Regions from separate parts of the Flammeovirga yaeyamensis genome, predicted to be linked through region 3. Evidence: riboswitches for the same ligand, from Rfam matches in the RefSeq annotation. Region 3 holds a riboswitch; each other region holds the start of a gene.
What was found. A riboswitch is a leader RNA that binds a small molecule or an ion and turns the genes downstream of it on or off. The one in region 3 is predicted to bind S-adenosylmethionine.
Positions count from the first base shown of each region.

Region 1: it holds a riboswitch for S-adenosylmethionine, as region 3 does, so the genes downstream of both, metH (methionine synthase) here and KMW28_RS25875 (hypothetical protein) in region 3, are expected to answer to the same signal.
Region 2: it holds a riboswitch for S-adenosylmethionine, as region 3 does, so the genes downstream of both, KMW28_RS07270 (hypothetical protein) here and KMW28_RS25875 (hypothetical protein) in region 3, are expected to answer to the same signal.
Region 4: it holds a riboswitch for S-adenosylmethionine, as region 3 does, so the genes downstream of both, KMW28_RS16000 (hypothetical protein) here and KMW28_RS25875 (hypothetical protein) in region 3, are expected to answer to the same signal.

Region 1 covers NZ_CP076132.1:3,162,980-3,167,302, forward strand. Annotated here, with positions in the region: gene metH (methionine synthase) at 1-1,936, opposite strand, end outside; SAM riboswitch class I at 2,037-2,145, opposite strand; gene KMW28_RS12500 (SusC/RagA family TonB-linked outer membrane protein) at 2,705-4,323, shown strand, end outside.
Region 2 covers NZ_CP076132.1:1,872,418-1,876,740, forward strand. Annotated here, with positions in the region: gene KMW28_RS07260 (PhnA domain-containing protein) at 336-911, opposite strand; gene KMW28_RS07265 (cytochrome-c peroxidase) at 1,095-2,213, opposite strand; SAM-I-IV-variant riboswitch at 2,391-2,484, shown strand; gene KMW28_RS07270 (hypothetical protein) at 2,537-2,749, shown strand; gene KMW28_RS07275 (hypothetical protein) at 2,741-3,637, opposite strand; gene KMW28_RS07280 (FtsW/RodA/SpoVE family cell cycle protein) at 3,943-4,323, opposite strand, start outside.
Region 3 covers NZ_CP076133.1:1,527,835-1,532,157, forward strand. Annotated here, with positions in the region: gene KMW28_RS25865 (caspase family protein) at 1-479, opposite strand, end outside; gene KMW28_RS25870 (lipopolysaccharide biosynthesis protein) at 738-2,072, shown strand; SAM-I-IV-variant riboswitch at 2,110-2,202, shown strand; gene KMW28_RS25875 (hypothetical protein) at 2,261-2,515, shown strand; gene KMW28_RS25880 (hypothetical protein) at 2,536-2,703, shown strand; gene KMW28_RS25885 (hypothetical protein) at 2,719-3,153, opposite strand; gene KMW28_RS25890 (hypothetical protein) at 3,200-3,631, opposite strand; gene KMW28_RS25895 (hypothetical protein) at 3,694-4,125, opposite strand.
Region 4 covers NZ_CP076132.1:4,052,337-4,056,659, reverse strand. Annotated here, with positions in the region: gene KMW28_RS16010 (patatin-like phospholipase family protein) at 1-239, opposite strand, end outside; gene metK (methionine adenosyltransferase) at 317-1,600, opposite strand; gene KMW28_RS16000 (hypothetical protein) at 1,623-2,204, opposite strand; SAM riboswitch class I at 2,377-2,486, opposite strand; gene KMW28_RS15995 (outer membrane beta-barrel protein) at 2,795-4,323, shown strand, end outside.

The sequences.
Region 1 (4,323 bases), on a different replicon from region 3:
CAGTAGCATCTTCTCTTCTATTCAAAAGAACATCTTCAACATGTTCTAATAAATCTTTTGGAATTTCTTCATACACCTCGATCATACCTGGGTTCACAATACCCATGTCCATACCTGCTTTACCAGCATGGTATAAGAAAGCGGAGTGCATTGCTTCACGAACTGCATTATTTCCTCTAAATGAGAATGAAATGTTGGAAACACCACCACTTACCATCGCATGTGGTAAGTTTTCTTTGATCCATTTTGTGGCTTTAAAGAAATCAACTGCATAGTTGTTGTGCTCTTCGATACCTGTGGCAACTGCCAAGATATTCGGATCAAAAATGATGTCTTGAGGTGCGAAACCCACTTTATTAACAAGAATATCATACGATCTCGAACAGATTTCTTTTCTTCTCTCGAAGTTATCTGCCTGACCATCTTCATCAAATGCCATGACAACTGCTGCAGCACCATATTTTTTGATGGTTGTTGCTTTATAAATAAAGTCCTCTTCTCCTTCTTTCAAAGAGATCGAGTTGACAATACCTTTACCTTGCAATGTTTTCAGACCTGCTTCAATAATTTCCCATTTTGATGAATCCACCATAATTGGAAGCTTGGCAATATCTGGTTCAGATGCGATTAGATTTAAGAAACGTGTCATACATTCCTTAGAATCCAACATCCCTTCATCCATATTGACATCAATTACCTGAGCACCACCTTCTACTTGGTGTCTTGCAATTTCGATGGCTGCTTCAAAATCACCGTTTTCAATCAAACGACGGAATTTGGCAGAACCTGTTACGTTGGCCCTCTCACCCACGTTAACAAAAATGCTATCCGGCTTGATCGTTACAGGTTCTAAACCACTTAATCTTTGGTAAGGTGCTTGAGTTGGAATTTCTCTCACCTTCGCTTTGCTGAATGTCTCTGCAATTCCATTAATATGGTCAGGTGTTGTACCGCAACATCCACCAATAATATTCACTAATCCATCAAAAGATTCTAAGATTTTACTCATCTCTTCTGATGTCTGATCGTACTCACCAAATTCGTTAGGAAGACCCGCATTTGGATAGGCTGAAACGTTGGTATCAGCAACACGAGATAATTCTTGAATGTATGGACGGAGTAAATCTGCGCCTAATGCACAGTTCAATCCTACACTAAATAGATCTGCATGTCTGATAGAGTTCCAGAATGCTTCGACTACTTGTCCAGAAAGCGTTCTACCCGATGCATCTGTAATCGTACCAGAAACCATCAATGGTAAACGTTCTCCTTTATATAAATTAGGGAATTCAGCCTCTCTCCCTTTTGGAGCTGCAGAAACTACATTTCCTTCTTCAACATCAGTAAAATATTTATCAGCAGCAAATAGAGCTGCTTTACAGTTTAGCGTATCAAATACTGTCTCGATTAAGATCGTATCCGCTCCACCTTCTGCTAGACCTTGTACCTGTAAATAGTAAGCTTCAACAAGATCATCAAAAGTAACCGCTCTATAACCTGGATCGTTTACATCAGGAGAAATAGATGCCGTTCTGTTCGTTGGTCCTACTGCTCCCGCTACAAAACGAGGTTTGTGAGGTTCCAATTCAGTGTATTCAGCTGCTGCTTCTTTTGCCAACTTTGCAGAGGCATAGTTCAACTCATACACATCTGGCTCCATTTGATAATCGGCCATAGCGATAGTCGTACCACTAAATGTATTCGTCTCAACGATATCAGCTCCTGCTTTGAAATATTGTTTGTGAATATCACGAATAATATCCGGCTGAGTGATAGAAAGCATATCATTGTTCCCTTTCACATCACATGGGTGATCTTTAAATCGTTCACCTCTGTAATCCTCTTCACCTAATTTATGCTTTTGAATCATGGTACCCATCGCACCATCTAATATGAGCACACGCTCTTTTGCTAACTCTCTGAGTTTTTTCGACATCTGATATTTTAAAAGTTACGTTTCACATCCTCTCCCTTTGAAGAGTTAAAAACGTGCTTAAAAGTTACTGTTGAGACTTCCATTCCCGATTGAATGCTATAGCTCATCTTTCTCGGACACCTCCGAGGCGGGATTTGGCACCTGAAGCTGGGCGCAACGGTTGCCATGACATCTACGAGCCCGATCTCTTATGTCATTCGTGATAAGCACAGTGCAAATTAAATACAAAATGAAGAAAAGACCATATTTTATTGAATGAAATCGCCTTTTCGTCATCAATTTTAATACGAATACTTAATTTTTTTCAATTTTTTTAAATGTTCAATTTATCCAATAAACATAAGAGTATTTGATACACTTTATAAATTTAGAAATGGGTTGCGCAATCTGTTTCGAAACCTTTCGTACAGAAAAATAAAATCACGTTATCCGTAAATGACAACCGATTGCGCAACATGTATCGCAACATTCCGAAACTTTAAAAAACAGAAATCCAAAAATAGTACAACAATAGTCCACTTTTAGACAAAAGAACTGACTTACAACAATTTGTAATTCTATAGATTAAGACTTAGAATTGTAAAAGACAAAAACATAGCTATCTACTGCGCAAAACTTGAAATGAATTATAATTTACTGCTATTACGTATTGTCTAAAAGTTATCTAGCTAGAAATTCTCTATTACAGTCATGTTTGATGAAATGACAAACATGCCCATTTTTTTTGCACATGTCCGTTACATGTCCATTTAAAACTACATTTAACTAATGAAAAAATTATTACGTTTCTTCAGTCTAATGCTATTGATGACCATAGCATTCACGTCCACATTGTATGCTCAAGAAAGAAAACTAACCGGGACAATTCTCGATGAAAACAAAACTCCTTTACCTGGTGTAAACGTGATTGTCACAGGAACATCAAAAGGTACAACTACTGATTTTGAAGGAAGCTTTTCTATTCTTGTTTCAGAATCAGCCAAAACGCTATCATTTAGTTATATCGGATTTTTTGAACAAGTAGTTGAAATCGGAAATAAAACTAAATTCTCTATCATTCTAAAAGAAGATGCTAAACAACTTTCGGAAGTAGTTGTAGTCGGTTATGGTCAGATGGAGAAAAAAGATGTGACAGGCGCCATGTCTTCTGTTAAGGCAGAAGATTTTAACCAAGGTGTGATGTCCTCTCCTGATCAATTGATTCAAGGTAAAATTGCTGGTGTTCAGATGACTCCATCTTCTGGGGAGCCAGGTGCAGGTGTCAACATTCGTGTTCGTGGTGGTACATCATTAACTGCATCCAATGAGCCTTTATACGTTATTGATGGCTTTCCAATTGATAATACTGCATCAGACCCAGGTACTTCTGGTGTATATTCAAATTCTGCTAGAAAAAATCCATTGGCCACTATCAACCCTGCCGATATTGAGTCATTTGATATCTTAAAAGATGCTTCTGCAACAGCTATTTATGGAGCGAGAGGAGCAAATGGTGTCATCATCATTACCACTAAGAAAGGTAAAGAAGGTACTGCTAAAGTAAATTATGATGCTTACTTTGGTGTATCGACTATTTCTAAAAAATTAGGCATTTTAACTGCTGACGAATACCGTTCAGCTACTGCTGCAGAAGGAACTACTCCACTAGATTTAGGAGCAAATACGGATTGGCAAGAAGTGATGACACAGCAAGCAGTGACTCAAAATCATAATTTGGGTGTTTCTGGAGGAACAAAAACAACTCAGTATAGATTCTCTGTCAATTATCTTAACCAAGAAGGTATTATGATTAATTCGGGTATGGAAAGAATTGGTGCCCGTATGAATATCACTCAAAAGTTATCCGATAAAGTAACGCTTGGAGCAAACATGATGGGTTCATTCACTAAAAACAACAACCTTCCATACGGTGTTGGCGGTGCCCTAGATGGTGGTGTCATCAATAACATGATCCGTATGTCTCCACTCCTTCCACAAGACTATTCTTCAGCAAACCAATTGGAGAAGAACCCTTATATCATGGCCACGAATGTAAGAGATTTTACCAACACCCAAAGAGTTTTAGGTAATGCTTTTTTAGAAGCTGAATTAATCCCTGGATTAAAAGGCAAATTAAATGTTGGTGGTGATTTAACTTCAGCAAAGAGAAATGCTTATTTACCTGGTACTATTGAATGGGTTGGTAAAGGAAATGGAAATGCAGATGTTCGTAATAACTTCCTTCATAACATGCTTTTTGAAGGTACATTAAACTATACAAAAACATTTGGTGATACTAAATTGAATGCTCTTGCTGGTTATACTTATCAAGCATTTGGGTCGGAGTACAATGCCATAAATGCTACTGGATTCCAAGTAGATAATATTGCAGAGTATAACCTTAACGC
Region 2 (4,323 bases), on a different replicon from region 3:
AACGAGAGTTTGAATAAATAGTTACAAATATTTGTAAATAGTTAATTTGAATGAACTAAAGAAGCTATGTTTTAGAGATAATATGTTAATAACCACTTGATTTTGGAGAAAACTCATTGATAAAAATTGTACTATTTCTAGAATTACTTATTCATAAAAAGAGAATTGTAACTATTTCAAGTATCTATATAAATAATTGAAGTTTGTTGGATATTTTTTGAACAAACTTCTACAACAATTCAAATACAAAAAAAAAGAGAGCGATTATACCGAAATATAAACGCTCTCATTGTTTGTATATCTTCGTCAAATTATATGAAGACGATAGAATACTATTATTTTTTTACGAATTTTGTTAAAATAACAATATGTTGTCCATTCACACGACCTTCGATATGTTCTGGGTTGTCGTGTACCAGAGATATATTTCGAACCGCAGTTCCTCTCTTAGCTGTAAAATTCGCTCCTTTAACTACTAAATCTTTTACTAGAACAACAGAATCACCATTTTCTAAAATTGCTCCATTTGCATCTCTATGGATTACTTTATCTTCATCATCTACACCCTCTCCAGTTGCTTCTGCCCATTTTAATGTGTCTTCATCAAGGTAAAGCATATCTAGAAGGTCTTGTGGCCATCCTTCAGATTTTAAACGTTGCAACATTCTCCAAGCCAATACCTGAACTGCAGGATTTTCATTCCACATACTATCATTTAGACATCTCCAATGGTTTGCATCCATTTTAGATTTATCAAGAATTTGTTCTTGACAATGCTGACATAAATTAGCATGGTCTTCAATATCTTTAGAAGATTTTGGTTCTACTAAAAAAGGGGAAACATTTTCTTCTGAAGCACATAATTCACATACTCCGTTACTTCTTTTCTGTAAATCTCTTTCTAAACTCATTGGTATAATTGATAATGTGGAAATATTAATGACAGTCGAAACTTTAAAATTCAATATCATTGTTGAACTTAAGTTATCAGCTCACTTAAAAAGAGAAAATCATTTCATTATTTAAGTGATACATAACAAAAATGCAGAATTTTATATCAAATTGTACTTTTTGTAAACGATTATTTAGATGGATTATTCGTTTATAAAAGGATCTGAGAAAGCTGGGTTGGTTAAGAAATCCTCATCAGTAAGCATATTTAAAAATGTGAGGATAGCTTTTTTCTCTTTTTCTGTTAAATGCAATTTTACGGGATCACCAGGAAAAATAGGTTCATTGCTCCCTTCTCTAATTAGGGCATCTAAAGTTTTACTATCCTTTACATGTTCATTATAATGCTCTAAAACTTCTTCGAGTGTATTGAATCTGCCATCATGCATATACGGTGCAGTAACAGCTATATTTCTTAAACTCGGTGCCTTAAATTTTCCTTTATCAAACTCAGACCCTGTTACATCAGAAAGGCCTACTTTTAAATTATCATCGTCATCCAAACCATTATTATGGAACCCTCTAAACCCTTTAAAGTCACCTGAGGTTAGAATATTTAAATGACAGTCACCACAATTTCCACCTCTTAGGTTTATACTTGGTTCTGGATGAGTAAAGAACAATTGAATACCTAATAACTCTTCTTCGGTAGGAATGTAACTTCCTTTTAAGTACTGATCGTATTTAGAATTACTTGAAATTAAAGTACGTTCGAATTGAGCAATTGCTTTGCCAATATTTTCTTCAGTAATAACTCCGCTGCCAAAAGCTTTCTCAAAAAGCGGAGGATATTTAGGGTCTGATTGTAAACGCTCAACTACTTCATCCAAAGTCATGTCCATCTCTAGCACATTTTCGATGGGGCCTAAAGCTTGATCTTCCAAGCTACCAGATCTCCCATCCCAGAAAAACTTTCCTTGCCACATCGCATTCACAATAGCCATACTACTAAATTCGCCTACACGACCATGAATACCTTCGGCTAAAGCTTTTCCATCTGTAAATGATAAGGATTGTTGATGACATGTTCCACAAGAAGTAGAATTATCTCTGGAAAGTTGTGTATCGTAAAATAGCATTCGACCCAATTCCACGCCTTTTGTAGTGGTTGGGTTGTTTTCTGGTAATACAAAATTTCTTCCAAAATGTGAAGGCAACTCTAGGGGATAAGGTTGATTACTTTCATCATCAATAGTTGGATTTTCACAGCATGAAAAAAGAATTGATAAGAATAAGGGTACTATGTAAAAATTAAGTTTCATGTTATTTAGAATACTTTAAGTTAGGTAATCAGTGTTGAAATAAAAAGGAGACTTAAAGTTTATTATTTTTTTGTGAGGGAGTAGTGTCTTAAATCATCAACTTTAAAAAAAATGAAATGTTTTTGTTAATCAAGTTTAATGATTTGGAATTAAAGAATTATCATTTTAATCTTGCACAATAATCATCAAGAACCTTTAGGTACCAACCGAGCAAAGTAGCCACGGTGGTAAAAATGATGTGGTCGATTTCTAGACAAAAAAACTAAATCACCTCCCTTATTTCTTGATGTTCGTTGAATTTTATAACACTATAATTTAAAATTATGGCAAGTAAAGAACCGTTTCAATTAACATTAAAAGAGTGCTATCAAGTACTAAGCAATCAATTTGTATCGACTTCAGAAGAAGTAAAATACAGAAACCTAACTATGTTACAAGCCGAAAAATTGATGGGGTTAAGAGGTCGATCTGATCATTCTTTACCAAAACTTTATGGAAACTCATTATTAGAAAGAATTAAATCAGAATTAGAGTAATTTTATTTTAGCTTTCTTGGTATATCTTTCTGAGACATCTTGAGCAATGATCTGAATTTGATTTTGCTTCCTAAGATTGATGACACGCATATTTAGGTATAGAATCTTATTGTTTTTTATCATTCGAACAATAGCACTTTCTGTAAAGCCAGAGCGTTGTGCATCTTCCATTAATTTGAAAAACAAATGATGGTCTTGATGCATAATCATTTGAAGGATTTGATTCTTCTTACAACCAAAACATTCATTCCACATAATGTTAGAGAGTACAATTGTACCATTTTCATCTATGGTAGACATGATATCGTAAATGGTTTTATCGCAAAAAAATCTTGATGGAGGGGTTAGGTCAAAAGCTTTCATCATATCTACTTTTTCCATCTGTTGAAGCATAACATGATAGATCGCTGTAGAACATAAATTGATAGATCGTAATAGGTTTTTTGAATATCCTTCTCTCTTATCACATAAACCAATTAATCCAATTTGTTGGTTTTGATGAAATATAGGGATTAATAAAAATGAGAACCAGCTTGCTTGTGTTCTGTACTTATCTTCATCATAACTAAAAAAGGGGAGTTGTTTACCATGAGCCAATTTCAAATACTTTACTGCTATTGAGGAAGTATTTAAAGGGCCATTGCCAAGTATCGGTATATTATTTTGAAAAGAGGTACATTCTATCAAGTTGGAGTAATTGAGTTTTTCCAAGTCTTGATCAATCAAACCTATAAATCCATAAGTTGAACTTGTAATTTTACATAGTTCATGTATAGTTTGATGAAGAATTTCTAATTCACCTTTTATGTTATTTTTTAATTGATCGATAATGCACTCTCTTAAACCATATAAATGGTCTTTTATAGTAGTAGTCGTATTGAGGGTCATGTGAAGTGTAATTACAAATAAAAAAGATATCAGGTTTAACGGGAAAGTATCAGAACAACACTCAATATATCTCTTTAAGTTTCTTGTCTCCTAATTCGTGATGTGAGTTATCGATTAAAAACTACGTACCATTTGATCTATCTTTTGATATGTGGTTTATATAAACAAGTAGTGAATGGTATTGATCCAATTTTATACTTGACTTATAGTAATAAAAAAACGACAATCTGATGCATTTATCAAATTGTCGTTGTGGAATGTATATTTTAATTACAACAAATAATTGATGTAAGTTTATATTAAACTTAATTCATTCTAACGTTTTTAGGACGATTAATACCATCATATCCTTTACGCTTTTTGGATCTCTCAGTTCTTTTTAATCTGATTTCTTCAGAATCTTCTTGTGTAGATTTACTCACACTTAGAATAATACCTATGGTCATACCTGTAAACAATAAAGAGGTACCACCCATACTTACTAATGGTAAAGGTAAACCAGTTAATGGAAGCAATCCTGTGACCACGCCCATATGTACAAATGCCTGGAGTATTAAACTAAAGGTAAGACCAGCTGCCAATAAACCACCAAAAGCTTTTTGACTAGTAGCGACAATTGCCATTCCCCGGTAAAGTAGGGTAATGTAAAGTCCTATAATTACTAAAGCCCCAATTAAACCATATTC
Region 3 (4,323 bases):
AAAAAGATTCTCCCGGACGAATTTATTTTTACTTTTGCATTGGTTAATTCATGATTAGGAAGTGAGATATTCTTTATGTTTTTAGTCTTGAGGTCAACTAATTGTAAACTACTGAGTGTAATATTTGTTAGTGTATTTTCTTTGGGTATTTGAGCATTTAGATAAAAATTATCTAGAGCTATAGAATCTTGTAATGAATAATCTTCCTTATCCCAAAAACGCACAAAATCATTTACGGTAATTAGGTGTTTATCGGTCTCATATATTTTCGCAACATAATTCTTATGTGGAAGAAAGACTACTTCTTTACCATTAATCATTGAGACACCACGTACATCAGAATGTATATTATCACTTATCCAAATGATATTATTACTTTTAGATATAAGCACATCATTTACAATTGCTGAATTATTTTGGGCTTTTGCACCAAAGCTGAAAGTGATTAAGAATAATAGATAAAGTTTGAGGTAGCTCATTATAGATGTAGTTGATATAAGATAAATGTGTTGAGTAAATTTAATTGTTATAGTTCATCTTTAAAATAATAAATGAAATTATAATTATGAAAGCAATTACCATCTAGAAAATCTCCCCTATCCAAGAACATTATTCTAAGTATTTCTATAAAGAAAAAAACATAATATGATTAATGGTTGCAAGTTGCAACTAATAATTATATATATTATTCATAATCAATTAAATTGAAATACTTATTAACCCATTAACTTTGCTTCATGAAAAGGTTCATTGCCCTTTTTAAGGAAAAACCTTTTATATCCTCATTATCATTAACCTTTAGTGAATTATTATATAATTACTCACTACTCCTATTTGTCACACAAGTCTATTCGGCTGAAGATGTAGGACGTTGGTTCATATTTTTTGCTGTCTTTAATTTGTCGATCAATATTAGAGAAGGGGTACTTTATGTTGCATTAGTGAAATTTTCATCTGGAAAAGAAGATGAAACAGCACATTCTACTTATAAAACGGTTTTATACGCTCTATTACTTATAGAATCTTTAATTGGAGCGGTAATTTTTGCGATTGGGTATTATGATTTCTTCCCTGAAGTCTCCGCATTATTGTTATTTTATCCTTTGTATTCCATTAGTAATAATTGTTTAAAATGGATTGAAAATATTCATAAAAGTCGTGGTGAATTATATAAAGCAGTAATGATTAATTTCACTACTCTTTTAATGCTTTTCACTGCTTTCTTCTATTTCAGTAATTACCCTGTAGAATTAAGTAATTTAATTATCTATTTGAGTGGCCTTTATTTTGTTAGTTTTCTTATTGGTTTAAGTTCAATTCCAACCTTCAAAATAGTTATAAGTAAATTTAATAAGAAAACGTTCAAACACATTATGCATTATGCCAAACAGGGCACGTTAAAAGCGATATTTGGTACACTTGCTTCTAGGATGACTTTATTTATATCAGCTGGTATTCTGTCTTTGGAAGTAACAGCACTTTTGGGTGTTGCTCAACGATATTTGGTCTTAATTTTATCACTTAGTAATGCGATTCAGCTCATATTTTACCCCAAAATTGTATTACTATTTGAGCAAGGGAACTTGAGGCATTTTAAACTTGAATTTATAAAAACGATCAAAAGAGTATATACTTTGATTGTTCCTATCTCTATTGCTTTTCTAATAGTCATTAAACCACTTTTAAGTATTCTTCATGGAGAAGGTTATGGAGAGTCTTTCCATTTATTAGTTATTTTGATAATGTCAGCGCAGTTTTCACCATTAGGAGCTTTCTTCGGAAGTTATACTAATGCGATTGGTAAACCTCAATATTCAACCAATGTTGTGGTAATTAATAGCTGTATTTTAATTTTTAGTTCTTACTTCTTTGTCAAATTCTTTGGCGAATTAGGAACAGTACTTCCATTATTAGTTACAGAAATAATAGGATTCTTTATTATCTACAATTATTACCAGAAATACGAAAGGATCAATATTATATTATTGATGTTAAGGACACCAAAGCTATATATGATCTATTTTAGAAGAGCAAAACAACTCTATCACCTTAAATTCAAAAAAACTTCTTAGAAAAATTTGAATTATACATTTTTTGTCTTTTACTTTGTATCATCATCAAGAATCCTTAGATGGATGCCAACCGAGTAAATACCACGGTGGCAAAATAGATGAGGTCGGAACGACAAAAACATTCCCCCCTATTCTTATTAAATTCTTGATGTCATTGTAAAATTTTGTTTCACTCTAAATTTACATTTATGACATTATTCAATGAAAATGAACTTGTTGACGCCACCCTTTTAGGGCAGCTATCTGATGATGAACTGATACAACAGTTTAATCTTGAAGTCGGTAACTTTCAGTGGAATAGTTCTCGAGGTATTTTTTTAAATGCCTTGCACACAGAATTCCATAATAGAGACTTTAAAGGTTTATCCACTGTATTTAAAAGTGGTAAACTATCTCTTAAAAAGCCTATCCATTTATTAAATGGAGAATTGAATTTTATTTAGTATTTCAAAATTATATCAACATGAATTTACAAGAAGACATTTATATCTATTTCGTGGATCATTTTTCATCATTAAATGATCAATCATTATTGGAATTAATTAGGACTACATCAACTAAAGAGGTATCTCATCATAACAAAAAGATGTTAGATGCCTTAAATGATGTAAGGAATGCTAGATCAATCTGATTAACAGGTGTCACCCTATATGAATTGGGTGACACTTTTATTTTTTATATATCGGATAACCTCCTCCCTATTTGTCATTACTTTTTGTTTGGTATCTGATCCAATAATAAGGTTAATACCATATAATAATAACTTAGTGACAGGGTTATTAATAATCACTATATAAGAAGCTACAAGATATGAATAGTTGTCCAAAATTACTTTAACTTTATTAGCAAAACTCATACGGAGATCTGTTAGCATCATTTTTACTTTAGAAACATCATATATAAAAGTTGTAGGTTTTTGAATGTTTTCTAAAATGATATGAACTACTTTAAAAAAATGTTCTACATCTTTTTTATTCAATGTTTCTTTCCTGAATGTAATTATTACATGATCATCAAATGGATATTCTATTTTAAATGTTTCGTCACTTAATTTGTTGCAAAGGTAATCTAGAGGGTACATTCAATTTTTTGTTTGGGTAGTAAATAGATAATGAATTTAATTTTAATCAAGAAACATTTGATATTGATTTGATTACTTCACTATCTAATTCTGCAAAGCTTCTTGCCATATCAATATCATCGTAAACGTATTGTCTTATTTCTCTTTTAAATATCTTATTCATTGTATTTAATATCACTTTCATAAGCTTATTAGGTGCTACAATAAAATAAGCTCTCAATAAGTTCTGATATCTTTTATCATGTTCATTAAGTAAACGTCCATACTCTGCTCTGGCAGAGGAACTAATCCATTTGATATTACTTGAATCATCAATAACTACAAAAGGTGTATCAAACTTATCAAAAACTTTTTCTTTTAGTGCTTTAAATTCAATAATATCTTGATGAGTTGGGTTTTCAGATAAACATGTCATTGTCACAATTGGAAAGTCAGTAACATCTATTACTGCGGCATTACATGTGTAAATTTTATTCATAATAGTTAGGTTTCTTGTAAAATATTAGTAGTTGGGTTGTGATGTGTAATGGTAAGGTTATTTTAAGATACTTTCTGATAATCGATCATAAATTTTAATTCTGATTTTGCTTTTTTGTATGCTTCATCATAGCTAGAACAAATCACTTGTCTAAATCTTGGCTTAGCTACAAGGTTAATACCTTTCAACATGATATTCACTACAATATTCGGAACGACAACATATGCTGTTTTGAATAGGTGAAGGTATTTATCATCACTTTCTTTAAGATTCTTGCCGTACTCTATTCTTGCTTCAGAATCCATCCACTTTATTTTGGACACATCACTGATTACAATAAAGGGCTCATTGAAATCTTTGAAGACTTTATTTTTTAAATTTTTGTATTCAATTACATCTTCAAGATTGGGTTGTTCTTTATGACAAACAATTTTTACCAGAGGAAATTCTGAGATATCAAATGTTGCCACTGAACATTTATAAATTAATTGCATAAGTAATAAATTAGTACAATAAAAAAACATTACTTAATCATCTTTAGTTCAAAAAAGTGAATTTTTCTACAAAAAATTACAATGTTAGAAATTGCCTATAATATGAAATTGATAAGGCATTATTATCAGTAATCGTGAAAAAGACTAACACACCTCTCCCAAAAAATATCTTATGGTATTAATTTTTTTATCTAATAA
Region 4 (4,323 bases), on a different replicon from region 3:
TAAAATCCACCAACAATTGCTCCCATAGAAGTACCCGTAATATAGTCAATTGGAATACCATATTCTTCAAGAACTTTGATGACGGTAATATGGGCAATACCTTTTGCACCACCACCACTTAGAACAAGGCCAACAGTTTTTCTATTTTTTGGTTTTTGATGAATAGATAAACTATCACTTGATTGCGCAAAAGTGATTAGGTTAGATAATAGGAGTAGAAGTATAAGAGTGAAACGCATATATCGTAAAATAAAAAAATCCTTGTTGGTGAAATTACCAACAAGGATTTAGAAATAATATTATTTATAGAAAAATATTACAATCCGAAAGCAGATTTAATCTTATCGACATAATCTAGTTTCTCCCATGTAAAGAATTCTACTTCTTTTTTCTCGATTGTAGTAGTCGTTACTTTCTTACCGTCTTTTTCTTCGATATTTCTGATTTCCAACTCAACTTCTTTAGTATATGGTTCTTGTCCCATATGACCGTAAGCAGCCGTTGGAGAGAAAATAGGGTTAGTAAGACCTAAACGATCAACAATTGCCTTAGGACGCATATCGAAAAGCTCGTTAACGATATTTGAAATTTCAGCATCTGTTTTGTCTACTTTTGAAGTACCGTAAGTTTGTACGTTCAATGATACTGGTGTAGAAACACCAATAGCATAAGCCACTTGTACTAAAGCTTCGTCAGCTACACCTGCAGCTACTAAGTTTTTAGCAATGTGTCTTGCAGCATAAGCAGCAGAACGGTCTACTTTAGATGGATCTTTTCCTGAGAATGCACCACCACCGTGAGCACCTTTACCACCGTAAGTATCTACAATAATTTTACGACCAGTCAAGCCAGCATCACCGTGAGGTCCACCGATAACGAATTTACCTGTTGGGTTGATGTGGAAGATAGTATCTGCATCGATCAAAGCATTTGGAATAACAGCAGGAATAACGTGTTTTTTCACATCTTCTGCAATTTGAGCCAATGCATCATCGTCTGATTTATTAGGGAACTCATCGTGCTGAGTAGAAACAACGATAGTGTGTACTCTTTTAGGAGTATTGTCCTCGTTATATTCAATGGTTACCTGAGCCTTAGCATCTGGTCTTAAATAACCGATTAATTCAGGCTGAGTTTTACGGATTTCAGCTAATCTTTTTACTAGACCATGAGAGAAAGCAAGTGCCATTGGCATATAGCTTGGCGTCTCTTTAGTAGCGTAACCAAACATCATACCTTGGTCACCAGCACCTTGATCTTTATCAACACCTTCACCCACGTTTACACCTTGAGCAATATCTGGAGATTGGCTATGTAATGCTACTTGAACACCACAAGAGTGAGCTGCGAAGTAATAATCTTCTTTATTGTACCCGATTTTGTCGATAGTCTCACGAACAACATCTGGAATTTCAACATATGCTTTTGTCGTAATTTCTCCAGCAATTACAGCTAAACCTGTAGTAACCATAGTTTCACAAGCCACACGTGAAGTAGGGTCTTGTGCCAACATAGCATCTAAAATTGAATCCGATATTTGATCGGCAATTTTATCTGGATGCCCTTCAGATACAGATTCGGATGTGAATAAATAGGTCATATTTCTATTATTTATGATAATCTCATTTAAATTTTACATTCCATTGAGTGATATACTCTGCTTTTTCAATGCTTGGAATTTTTCCTTCAAATACCAATTCTGATGTTCCCATTCGTTCGATCTCATAAGATTTTACAGTTTTGATATTTCTGTTCAGATTCCAATGGAAATTGTAAGAAGCAGAATCCACTTGTTGCAACATCAATTTCTTTGATTCTTCAGAATTTGGTAGTTGCGATGTGATGATATTCATCCAATTTACATTCTGAACCCATTCAGCTTTTTTTCTCTTCATTTTGATGAAAACCTCCTCCTTCTTAGAGAGGTTAATTTTCGAGAGAGCGGAATTGAATGCATGAATATCAACAAATGCAAAACGAATACCTAACCTCCAATGGGTAGAGTCTAATAAAGTCTTACAATTGTACACACCGGGAAGTGTATTTAATTCTCGGCTTAGCAATTGTAGAGGTTTTTCGTATTTTTTTGGTTCAAAAATGCGTTGATCGTTTTTGTCTTTATATGCAGAAATAATATTGAAGATATCTTTACTCTGAGAAAAATCAAAAGTAAAGGAATAATCACCTTTTCCGCTTTCTGTCACTTCTAACTTTTCTTGTAGCTCAAAGCATCCTGTTAAAAATAACAGTAGACAAAAAGAAATAATATGCTGTTTTAAACTTCTAAAAAACACTCAGCCCAAATTTTGGTTCATCCGTGAACTTATCAGTATAGACAGTATTGCAATGCAATGAATATGAAATTTTATGGAGTTAAACTCATCTTTTCACGAACACCTTCGTGGTGGGAGTTGGCACCTTGCTTTGAGGAGCGCAGGTTGCCAAGACTTCATAGGGCCCAATCCCTCTGCCTTTCTTGATAAGATTGCAATTGCAAATATAGAAATGTAATAAAGTAGTACAAAAGTCTTTGAAGTTTTTTTATCAAATAAGTCTATAACAAATTGAATTTATAAAAAGAGGAACTACAGATTTCGTTCAGAATTGTAAAAATGAAATCTGATTTTTCTATAAACAAATACAAGTGTTTGGGGTTTTTATCAAAAAAGTAGGTATTGGAATGTGAAGAAAATCAGTGATTTAAGAATAAAAGATCATCAACTCTATATCTCTTCAGATTTCAAACAGATTTGCCTACTACTTTTGAAGCAGATTTAATATTTACTGTAAACTCATGTTTAAAAGAACTTCTCAATTATTCACATTTTTGACTTTCATTTTCCTTTCAACGGTTTTCGCTAACAACAACCCTATTAAGAAAGGAGTCATTATCGGTTCTGTATCCGAGGACGGAACAAATGTACCGGTAGAATATGCTACTGTAAGTGTATTTACTAAAGATACGCACACCCTTGTAGGTGGAACCGTAACTACCGAAGGAGGTAAGTTTGTCGTAAAGAACTTGTCTGAGGGGACGTATATGGTAGAAGTAACTTTTATCGGATTCCAAAAAAGCATTCTAGAAAATGTAGTGATCGATAAATCGAATTACTCTAAAGATATCGGTAATGTAGTACTCACTACAGATGCTGAAGTACTTGAAGCTGTGGAAGTTGTTGGAACCCAAAATACGGTGACCTATGACATTGATAAAAAGGTAGTCAATGTAGGCTCACAATTTTCGGCTTTGTCAGGTACTGCGGTGGATGTACTACAAAATGTACCTTCTATTAATGTGGACGGAGATGGTAATGTGAGTTTAAGGGGTAGTTCTGGTTTTACCGTACTTATTGATGGTCGCCCATCTGTATTGGATGCATCAGAAGCTTTACAACAAATTCCAGCCTCAACTATCGAAAATATTGAATTAATAACTAACCCATCTGCTAAATACGACCCTGATGGAACAGCAGGCATTATCAATATCATTACTAAGAAAAATAAATTAGAAGGCGTAAGTGGCGTAGCCAACGTAAATGTTGGTCGTTATGGCCGATTAGGTGGAGATTTCCTGTTAAACTTTAGAAAGAAAAAATGGAGCTACTATGTAGGTGCCAATTACAATAAAAGACCTGGTCCGGGTACCCTAAAATCGGAACGTATTACTCAATCTGGAGATACAACTTCTTACATTATTTCAGATGGAGAAAGGGAGCGTACTTTCGAGGTAATGGGACTTCAAGGTGGCGTTGAGTACTCTATTTCTGATAATGATTTTATCAAGTTATCTGGTAAAGCAGGTGATTTTAAAATGTATGGTGGAATGGATGCCGATTTCTATGAATATAAAAACATAGGTGGTTCCAATAATCCAATTGATGAAAATCGATATATCTCAAGTGAACAATGGGAAAGAGGAGGCTTGTATTACAGCGTTAACTTGGCCTATCAACATAAATTTAATAAGAAAGGTCATGTACTTGATGCCATGGTAGATTATGGTGGAAGAGACATGACAGAGTCTTCGAAAAACGAATTATTACCTAAAAACCCTGATGGTTCTGTTGTAGAAATACCATCATCGGGACAGCGTTCTTCTGAAGTAGGACCTGGAGGTAGATTAAGAGCTAAATTAGATTATACTTTACCTATCGGTGCAACTGATAAAATCGAAGCCGGATGGCAAACACGTTGGAATGCAGCAGAAGATATTAACGAAGTGTATCAATTAGACCCTACAACAGGCGACTATATTTTCCAACAAGATTTTAGTTACACCACAAACTACACACAGACGATACACTCCTTATATGGTATCTATTC